DNA from 3 places in the Deinococcus radiotolerans genome. Region 3 is predicted to be linked to each of the others. Evidence: riboswitches for the same ligand, from Rfam matches in the RefSeq annotation. Region 3 holds a riboswitch; each other region holds the start of a gene.
What was found. Region 3 has a riboswitch for cyclic di-GMP ahead of IEY63_RS15895 (Ig-like domain-containing protein). Riboswitches for the same ligand answer to the same signal wherever they lie in the genome.

Region 1: another riboswitch for cyclic di-GMP. It lies ahead of IEY63_RS18435 (Ig-like domain-containing protein); the one in region 3 lies ahead of IEY63_RS15895 (Ig-like domain-containing protein).
Region 2: another riboswitch for cyclic di-GMP. It lies ahead of IEY63_RS02700 (glycosyltransferase family 2 protein); the one in region 3 lies ahead of IEY63_RS15895 (Ig-like domain-containing protein).

Annotation. Positions count from the first base shown of each region.
Region 1 covers NZ_BMPE01000019.1:22,237-25,241, forward strand. Annotated here, with positions in the region: gene thrC (threonine synthase) at 1-826, opposite strand, end outside; cyclic di-GMP riboswitch class II at 1,237-1,321, shown strand; gene IEY63_RS18435 (Ig-like domain-containing protein) at 1,384-1,770, shown strand; gene IEY63_RS18440 (ABC transporter ATP-binding protein) at 1,893-2,801, shown strand; gene IEY63_RS18445 (ABC transporter permease) at 2,798-3,005, shown strand, end outside.
Region 2 covers NZ_BMPE01000001.1:555,980-558,984, reverse strand. Annotated here, with positions in the region: gene IEY63_RS02705 (glycoside hydrolase family 26 protein) at 121-1,035, opposite strand; cyclic di-GMP riboswitch class II at 1,271-1,358, shown strand; gene IEY63_RS02700 (glycosyltransferase family 2 protein) at 1,366-2,625, shown strand; gene IEY63_RS02695 (hypothetical protein) at 2,625-3,005, shown strand, end outside.
Region 3 covers NZ_BMPE01000012.1:7,969-10,973, forward strand. Annotated here, with positions in the region: gene IEY63_RS15890 (MarR family winged helix-turn-helix transcriptional regulator) at 1-69, opposite strand, end outside; gene IEY63_RS15895 (Ig-like domain-containing protein) at 180-1,637, opposite strand; cyclic di-GMP riboswitch class II at 1,853-1,936, opposite strand; gene IEY63_RS15900 (hypothetical protein) at 2,904-3,005, shown strand, end outside.

The DNA of each region.
Region 1 (3,005 bases), on a different contig from region 3:
ATTTGGCGAGGTACCCGGCGAACACGTTCCCGAAGTTCCCGGACGGCACGCTGAAGTCGGCCTCTGCCCCGGCGGGGAGGTTCAGGGCGAGGTACGCCTTGAAGTAGTACACGGCCTGCGCGAGCACCCGCGCCCAGTTGATGCTGTTCACCGCGCCGATGTCGTAGCGGGCCTTGAAGTCCGCGTCGGCGTTCACGGCCTTCACGAGGTCCTGACAGTCGTCGAAGACGCCCTCCACGGCCAGGTTGAAGATGTTCGGCTCCTGGAGGCTGAACATCTGCGCCTGCTGAAAGGCACTCATGCGGCCGTGCGGGGAGAGCATCACGACGTTCACGCGCGCCTTGCCGAGCATGGCGTACTCGGCCGCCGAGCCGGTGTCGCCGCTGGTGGCGCCCAGGATGTTCAGCCGCTCGTCGCGGCGTTCCAGAACGTACTCGAACACCTGCCCCAGGAACTGCATGGCCATGTCCTTGAACGCCAGGGACGGCCCGTTTGACAGTTCCAGCAGGTACAGGCCGCCCCCGTCCGGACCCGTCTCGCCCAGCGGGGTCAGGGGCGTGATCTCGGGGCTGTGGAAGACCTCTTGCGTGTACGTGCTCCGCAGCAGGGCGCGCAGGTCCGCTTCGGGGATGTCCGTGATGAAGGGGCGCATCACCTCGTAGGCGAGGTCCGCGTAGCTGAGGTCCCGCCACGCGGCCAGCTGCTCAGGCGTGACTGTGGGAATCGACTCGGGCATCGCCAGCCCGCCGTCCGGGGCGAGGCCCGAGAGCAGCACGTCCGAGAAGGACCCGAGGTCGCGCGCGCCGCGCGTGGAAACGTACTTCATGCATCCTCCCGCGCCCACGCGGTGGGCGACTTGCGTGCCGTCACTCTAGCGGCGGCGCCCGCTGCACCGCCGCGCGCGCACTAGGGCACTGACCACCCCGTCCACGCGGTCTTCATCTGGCGGGGCGGCGGATTCTGACAGAACTGTTACTGGGCGCCTCCGTCCTGACCGGGCGCCCACGTCCGGCGGGTCGGGGCCCTGTCCGGCCGGCGCTGGCGGCCTGGCCAGCCCAGGCGGAAGCCGTCCCAGACGCAGGGCACGCCGGTCCATCCCCGCAGGCCCCCGGGCCAGACGGTGGAGGTCCGCGCGGGGCTGTGCGTGTGGGTCACTCAGGAACGGTTCATGCGGGGACGTGTGACAGGTGCGAAGGGCAGCGGCCGCCATCATGACCTCACTCGCTACGGAGACAACGGGCGAGAAGAGGCGACGAAGCGTGGTCCTGTATGCGGGCACCTGGGACACGTGGAGCCAGTGGTGCGACCGGCTTTTCGACCAGTGTTCCAGCCCGGCTGGACGCTGGACCCACCAACTGCGACCCCTCGCAGGAGGAGTACCCCATGCGCGCATTTCTTCTGTCTGCACTGATCGCGGTGCTGGCCACCAGCTGCGGTGGCCCCGCCACGCCCAGCACCACCTCCCAGTCCACCGACAGCCACATCGACGTGACGGCCCCCAAGGTCACCATGGTGATGAACCCCCAGACGCTGCGGGAAAAGGGCAACGTGTTCTTCCGCCTGTCCACCCAGGACAACGTCGCCGTGTCCCGCGTGGTGCTGATCATCGACGGGCAGACTTTCGTGGACGACCCGACCGCGTACAACTCCTACGCGAAGTACTTCGAGGCGGGCAGCAACGGCGAGCACACCGTGACCGTCCGCGTGTACGACCTCGCGCAGAACGTCACCGAGCAGACCCAGAACTTCAACGTCCGCATCGGGCAGTAAGGCGGCCCGGACCCGCTGGTCCTGATTCGGCCCTGGCCACGCCGTCCGGTATGACACCTGTCACCCGGCGCGCCTGACAGGCGGCACTGGGGCGCGCCGCGCGGCCCTGGCACGCTGGGGGCATGAACGCGATCGAACTGAGCGGTGTGAACAAGACCTTCGGGCGGGTGACGGCGCTGCGCGACCTGAACCTGAGTGTGCGCGCCGGGGAACTCACGGCGCTGCTGGGGCCGAACGGGGCGGGCAAGACCACCGCCATCAACCTGATGCTGGGGCTGGCGGCGCCCAGCGCGGGTCAGGTGCGCGTGCTGGGCGGCAACCCCCGCGATGACGTGGTACGCGCCCGGATCGGGTCGATGCCGCAGGAGAGCGCGCTGCCACCCGCGCTGACCGTGCGCGAGGCGGTCACGCTGCTGGCGTCGTTCTACCCGGCGCCGCTGCCGGTGGCGCAGGCACTAGCCCTGGCTGACCTAGAGGGCGTGGCGCACCGCCGTTCGGGCGCGCTGTCCGGTGGGCAGAAGCGGCGCCTGGCGTTCGCGCTGGCGGCGGTCGGGAATCCCGAGGTGCTGCTGATCGACGAGCCCACCACCGGCATGGACGCCCAGAGCCGACTGGCGTTCTGGGAGGCTGTGACTGCCCTGAAGGCGGCGGGGCGCACGATCCTGCTCACCACGCACTACCTGGAGGAGGCCGAACGCGCCGCGGACCGGGTGGTCGTCATGAACGCCGGGGCGGTGCTGGCGGACGGTAGCCCAGAGGCGCTGCGCTCGCAGGCGGGCGGGGCGCGCGTGAGCTTCACGTCCGATCTGGTACTGGCCGAGCTGCGGCACCTGCCGGGCGCCGAGGACGTCCGCGTGGACGCCCAGGGGCACGCGCAGCTGCGCACGGGCGCCCCCGAGGCGCTGCTGCGCGCTCTGATCGCGCGGGACGTGCCCTTCTCGAACCTGGAGGTCACGCGCGCCAGCCTCGAAGACGCCTTCCTCTCGCTGACCGCCCCGGCCGGACCCGCCGGGAAGGACGTGACCGCATGACCCACCTGACCTCTGCCCGGCCCACCGACCTGCCCGCCCCGGTAACGGGCGCGCGCCGCGCACCGCGCCTGCGCGCGCTGGGGGGGCTGGTGCTGGCCGAGCTGCGCCGCATGCTGCGCAACCCGATGTTCGCGGTGGGCACCATCGGCTTCCCGGTGATGTTCTTCGCGCTGTTCGGCCTGAGCGCCGTGAACGAGACCACGG
Region 2 (3,005 bases), on a different contig from region 3:
CATCTGGGGGTGCGCGGCTTTAATAAAAGGGGGTGAGAGGGGGGACGTGGCCTGCACCTCGGCACGCGCCTCAACAGCCCTGGGGCGCCGGTGCAGACGCCGTCAAGGGATTCCGGCGGTTCACTTCACGCAGCGGCGGAAGGCCCCCAGTGCGGCCTCGCTGGTCGTCAATCGCCAGTCCACCCGACCGTCTTTCAGGTGAAACCAGAACGCCCGGCGGATCTTGCCGAAGCCCGGCAGGTCCGCGCACATGTACCGGATCCACGCGGCCTTGCTGCCCCCCTGCTCCACGCTGGACAGTTCGCCCAGCTGCACGGGTTTGCCCACCGCCACGCGCTTGAGCTCCGCGTAGGACGGCCCGAAGGTGTCCCGGAAACTCAGCCAGCGGTTCCAGGGGTTCGTGGTGCCCCAGTTGTAGCCGTCCAGGCCCACTTCATTCACCCACGCTCCGCCGGGGTACAGCGCCTTGTAGGAACTCAGGGCGCCGGGGAAGAGGATATTCGGTGTCCACACCCAGCGGACCGGGGCTTTCTCCGCGCGGAAGACGTTGACCATGTGCCGCCACGCGCGGATGAAGTCGGCGGGCGTGTTGGTGCGGGTCAGCTGGTACGTGCCCCAGTTGCCGTTCATCTCCGGGGCGAACGTGATCTTGACCGTGGCGCCGCCACTGCGGATGTCCCGCGCGAACTTCTTCAGGTAGGCGTCGTGGCGGCCAGAGGCGATGTCACGGTAGGGCACGCCCACGGCAGTCCCATCCGGTTTGCGGATGCGGGGCTGCCAGGAGAGTTCCAGTTCACGCTTCTGTCCCGTGAGTGCCCTGGCGTACTCCCGCTGGAAGGGCACGTTCCAGTCCTGGAACCAGCGGACGGACGTGAAGGTGCAGTTCACCTTGCGTTCCACCGCAGTCAGGACCTCAAGGCTGTTGACCGTCAGGCCGAAAATGCCGCAGCTGGGCAGGCGGGAGCTGGGTGCAGCCTGACTGCTCAGGAGGATCAGCGGTGTCAGGGGCAGCAGGATGGACAGGTAGCGTCTCACGTGTGCCTCATTCTGGCGGCGTGCCCAGTTCCGGCGGGATTCATCCGGATGAACGCACAGTGGCCCCGTATTAATGAAAAGGCCGTACTGGTCGGGCTGAATTGCAATTTCGGCACACCCCCAACGCCCCCCATTGACCGAAATTTTCAGAGGCTTCCCGTTCATCGACGCGCAATCACATCGGCCTACCTTGAATCGCAGAGGGACAGCCGAGCCGCGTGCCGGACTGTCCCCGCAACTGCCGGGAGGCGTCGATCCTCGTCTTTGAATCGGTCACCTGTACGAGACGAGAGGAGCCAGTGGTGAGACCGCCCCGAGGGAGGACTCACCATGACTGTTATTCCAGCGCTGCCATCTACCCTGCTCGGTCAGGTCATGCTGATCATCGGCAGCCTGCTGCTGCTCAAAGCCGTCCTGACGATCACCCTGTCCCTGGTTCACCGTGCCCGTCAACGTCAGCGGCTGCTCAGCGTGGCCGGCCAGCGCCTGCCCGGTGTGAGCGCCATGATCGCCGCGTACAACGAGGAAGTCGGCATTGCCGACACCATCCGTTCTGTCCTTGCGCAGGACATCCCCGAGTTGCAGGTCATCGTGGTGGATGACGGCTCCACGGACGACACCGCCCGCATCGCCGAGGAGTTCGCCCAGGCCGACCCGCGCGTGCTGGTCCTGCGCAAACCCAACGGTGGCAAGGCCAGCGCCCTGAACCTCGCCTCCCAGCACCTGCGCTACCCGGTCGCGGTGAGCGTGGACGCCGACTCCGCCCTGGCCCCGGGCACCCTGGCTACCCTGGCCCAGCACTTTAATGATCCCCGGGTGGGCGCCGTGGCCGGCGACGTGCGCGTCGCTGGGCCCGTCACGTCACTCACGCAGATGCAGAGCCTCGAGTACACCATCGGTCAGCACATGGAGCGGCGCTCCCAGGACATGCTGGGTGCCCTGAGCGTCGTGCCGGGCGCTGCCGGCGCGTTCCGCAGCGACCTTCTGCGCCGCCTGCAGTACAGCAGCGACACCCTCACCGAGGATATGGACCTCACCATTGCCATTGCCCAGGCCGGCTACCAAGTGCGGTTCGAACCCAATGCCGTGAGCTACACCGAGCCGCCCATCGCCATGAAGAGCCTGTGGCGTCAGCGGATGCGCTGGATGTACGGCACCTTCCAGGTCATGGCCAAGTACCGCCACCTGATCATGAACGCCCGTGGCGGCCGCCTGGGCTGGCTGACCCTGCCCTACGTGCTCGTGTACGGCCTGGTGCTGGGTGGCGCTGGCCCCGCCTTCGATCTCGCGGCCCTGGCCCTGATCCTCGGGAATTCCAGCAACGTCCTGCTGCCCCTCATCCTGAACGTCTCTGCTGACCTCCTTGTGGCGGGCGTGGCGCTGATCCTGGGCCGTCAGTCCCTGCGGCCCCTGTTGCTCACGCCCACTCAGCGGCTCTTTCAGCGGCCCTTTGCCATGCTGGTGATCGCTATGACCTGCGCCGCGTTTCTCTCGCGCCGCCGCATCCACTGGAACAAGCTGCCCCGCGTGGGCATTCAGATGCCCAACTCTTCGCCCACCCACAGTGTCAGCGTGCAGGCCGGGGACTGATGCCCGCCGTGATCAACGCCGTGCTCGGCACGCTCCTGCTGGGCTCCTTGATGCTCACCGCCCCCGCGCCGGAACCGACCGTCCTGGTCTCGCGCGTTGCCACGCAGGACGCCCAGACGCCCGCCGGGGAGGTCGTGGGCCATTACACGGTGCAGGTGGAACTCATCCGGACTGGCAGCAGCGTGCAGGCCCGTTCCAGATTCACCAGCACGCTGAAGGGGCCCGCCGTGGCAAACGGCGTGCTGCTGGTTACCGGGCCGGACCGCAAGGAGCTGGCCCGCAGCAACCCCCGTCAGCTCGCGACCCTGACCCCTGGCGGCCAGGCCACCCTCGTGTCGCCCCTCACCCAGGCAGAGGCCACCTGCGCCGAGGCGCTCGTC
Region 3 (3,005 bases):
CACGACCAGGGTGGAGAGGTCTGCCGAGCGCCGTTCGGTGCGGGAAGACAGGGATGAGTCGACCGACATGCGCCGACCCTCCCGGCTGGCGCGAACGACAGGGTGAGCAGGTCGCGTCCGTGGTGCTCATGAACAGCCCCCACCAGATGGTGGGGGCTGTGGACCAGGACGCTGCGTGCTTAGTGCAGGTGTGCCTGAACGTCAATCACAGCGTCGCTGTTGCTGACCATGGTAATGGTGTAGTCGCCAGGCTGGTACTGGTCGCCGAATTCGATGTAGCCGGTGTTGTTACCGCCGTAGAAAATCGGCTGGTTGGAGCCGTCAGGGGCGGTCAGCGTGGCGGTGAAGTCACCGGGGCCGCTCAGGACCGACATCCAGACGTGCATGTAGCTGTAGCTGCCGTCCCAGTGCACCTTGAAGGTGTTGACCTGCCCGGCCATAAATGTGACGGCGTTGGTGTTCCAGTCGTAGGCGGGCGTGATGTTGTAGGTCACGCCGGTGGGCGTGGTGGCGGTGATGGTCTGCTCAGCGCGGGTTTCGTTGCCGCTGGTGTCCTCCGCGATCACCACGACGCTGTAGTCCCCGTCCTTGGCGGGCGTCCACGCGGCCGTCCAGTTGCCCTGGCTGTCGCCGGTCAGGGCCGCGACGCCGCCACTCTGCTCGGCGGGGTTGTTGCTGGCCACGAGGTTGCCGTCCACGTACGCACGGACGTTCTGCACGCCCTGGTCGTCCCCGACCGTACCGGTCAGGTTCAGCGCGGCGCCCGTCGAGGCCGAGGCGGTCGCGAAGGTCAGCGTGGGCATGACCGTGTCGGTGGTCAGCCCGTTGGTCTGGATCTGCTTGGCGAAGCTTTCGCTGACCGTCTGGTAGCTGGCGGTGTCCGTGCCGGCGACCTGCACCCACGCCTGGAAGGTGGCGGTGACGTTCAGTTCACTGTCGGTGTCCGTACCGCGCGACGTGACGTTCACGCCGATCTTGCTGCCCGCGCCGTTCAGCACGCCGTCGCTGACGTTACCCAGGGTGTAGGTCACGGGGCCGATGTCGCTGGTGGGGACGGTGGCGGACGCGCCGCTGTTCACGGGTGCGGTTTTCAGGTTGAGGCTGAGGTTGAACGTCGTGTCGGTGTACAGCTCGTTCATGCTCAGGCTGGGTGCCAGGGTGCTGGTGGCCGCGTCGTACACCGCGTGGGATTTGATGCGGATGACGGTGTTGTTCTTGTCGACCGTGCCGGCGTTCTCCGCGGCGGGGCCGTACGCGAGGAGGGTGGCGCTGGTCGCGTCGTCCTTGACCTTGTTTTCGAAGGTGTAGTCCCCTTTGGGGAGGAGCAGGAGGCGGTGGTAGCTGTTGGCGCTGTTCAGGGTCAGGGTGGTGGCGCCGGTGCCGGTGGGGTCGTAGGTGGTGCCGTTGAAGGTGACGGTCTTGCCGGCGCTGTCGCGGACGGTCACGTCGTAGTGGCGGGCGGGGGCGTCGCCGGTGAGGCCCTGTGCGCCGAGGCCCTGCCCTGCGAAGGCGGGCGCGCTGACCTCGACCTTCATGAGGGGTCCTTTGGCGGTGGGGGTGACGGCGCGCTGGCCGCAGGACGCGAGGGCCAGGGTGAGGGTGGTCAGGGCAAGGGTGGTGTTGAGGACTGAACGCATGGGTGCTCCTGTGGCGCCTTCCGGGGAAGGGGCCGTGCGTGAAAGGCGTGGTGTGATGCGCGGTGGGCGCGGTCGAACGCAGGCAACTTAGTGAATGTGTCGTTAGCGCAGCGTTAAGAGCCTCGGCAGGGGCGGCAGGAAGGAACGCGTCAGGACTCCAGGCCGGTGTGCAGGCACGCCAGCGGAAAGAACTCGACCCGGGGGCCGTGGACGGGGAGACGCTGCGGTGGGCGCACCACTGGCTCAGTCGGACCAAGGTGCCCGGGTAAGGGCCCGACATCATCGCCTCGCATCAGGTTGCTGTTTAAAAATTCACCTGTGCCTCATACTCTGCGGCTGGTCATTTCACAGAAACCTTACAACGTGAGATGGTTCCATGAGTCTGCAGTGGGCCCTTCCCTGAGTTGCCCTGCCATCCTGCTGACCACAACGCACGCGTGGAAGCCAGGCGCCGCCTCGATGGTGGGCAACGTTGACCGGACGCCCAGGGCCACGCCAGGACACGCCGTCCGGCAGTCGAATATCCCGACGCTCCTCCTTCTGGCGCCACACGCCGACCACCCGCGTCACCGCCTGCCGCGTGGCCCGGAGCAACAGGCCCAGGCCAGCGGCCCGGAGCCGATATGCCAGGGCTGACCGGGTACCGTTCAACCCCCGCTGCCGCAGCACCTCGCGGCTCACGGGGACCAGCCCGGCCGCTCTCATGCAGGGTCCGCGCATGACACGTGAGGCCTTCTTCCGGCGCGGTCGTCATGAAGCAGGTCACCGTCACGCCCAGGTGCACCGCGAGGTGCTGCAGGGAGACGCAGTTCATCTGGCCGTGCGCTTCAGTGTCTAGGTTCAGCGCCAAGGTGTCCATTTCGATCCTGGGCACGGCCAGGCGGGCTGCTGTAGTAATGCAGTCGTCATCATATCGGGCCTGACAACTGACTCGGTGTACACGCCAGTAGCCCCCTTCCTCGAGCACCGCCCGGGATGAACAGTGAGAAGCCCACACAAGGTCGCCGTTTCCCCGCTTTCAGCGTTTGGTGACGTGAGGGGCGAGGCCACCGCTGCCGATAGGCGCTTTCCTGCCGCGCTCATCTGGTCGGGTGCGCCGCGTGTAAGGACGCTGTGACCCGCCAGCCAGCAGAGTATGAGGCAAGAATGAAGTTCTTCACCATTCCTCCCGGTGCGCTCGCCCAGGCCTTCCCGACCCGGGCCAGGGAGGCTCAGCCGTCCACCCGTATTCACCAGGCGCCCCGACGCTCCTGGACAGGAGTCTCCATGCGCCGCACCGTCTCTGCTCTCGCGTGTCCATCCCTCGCCCTACTCCTTGCGTCCTGCGGGCACAGCACCGCCACACCCACCGCCAGTCCGCTTACCGAA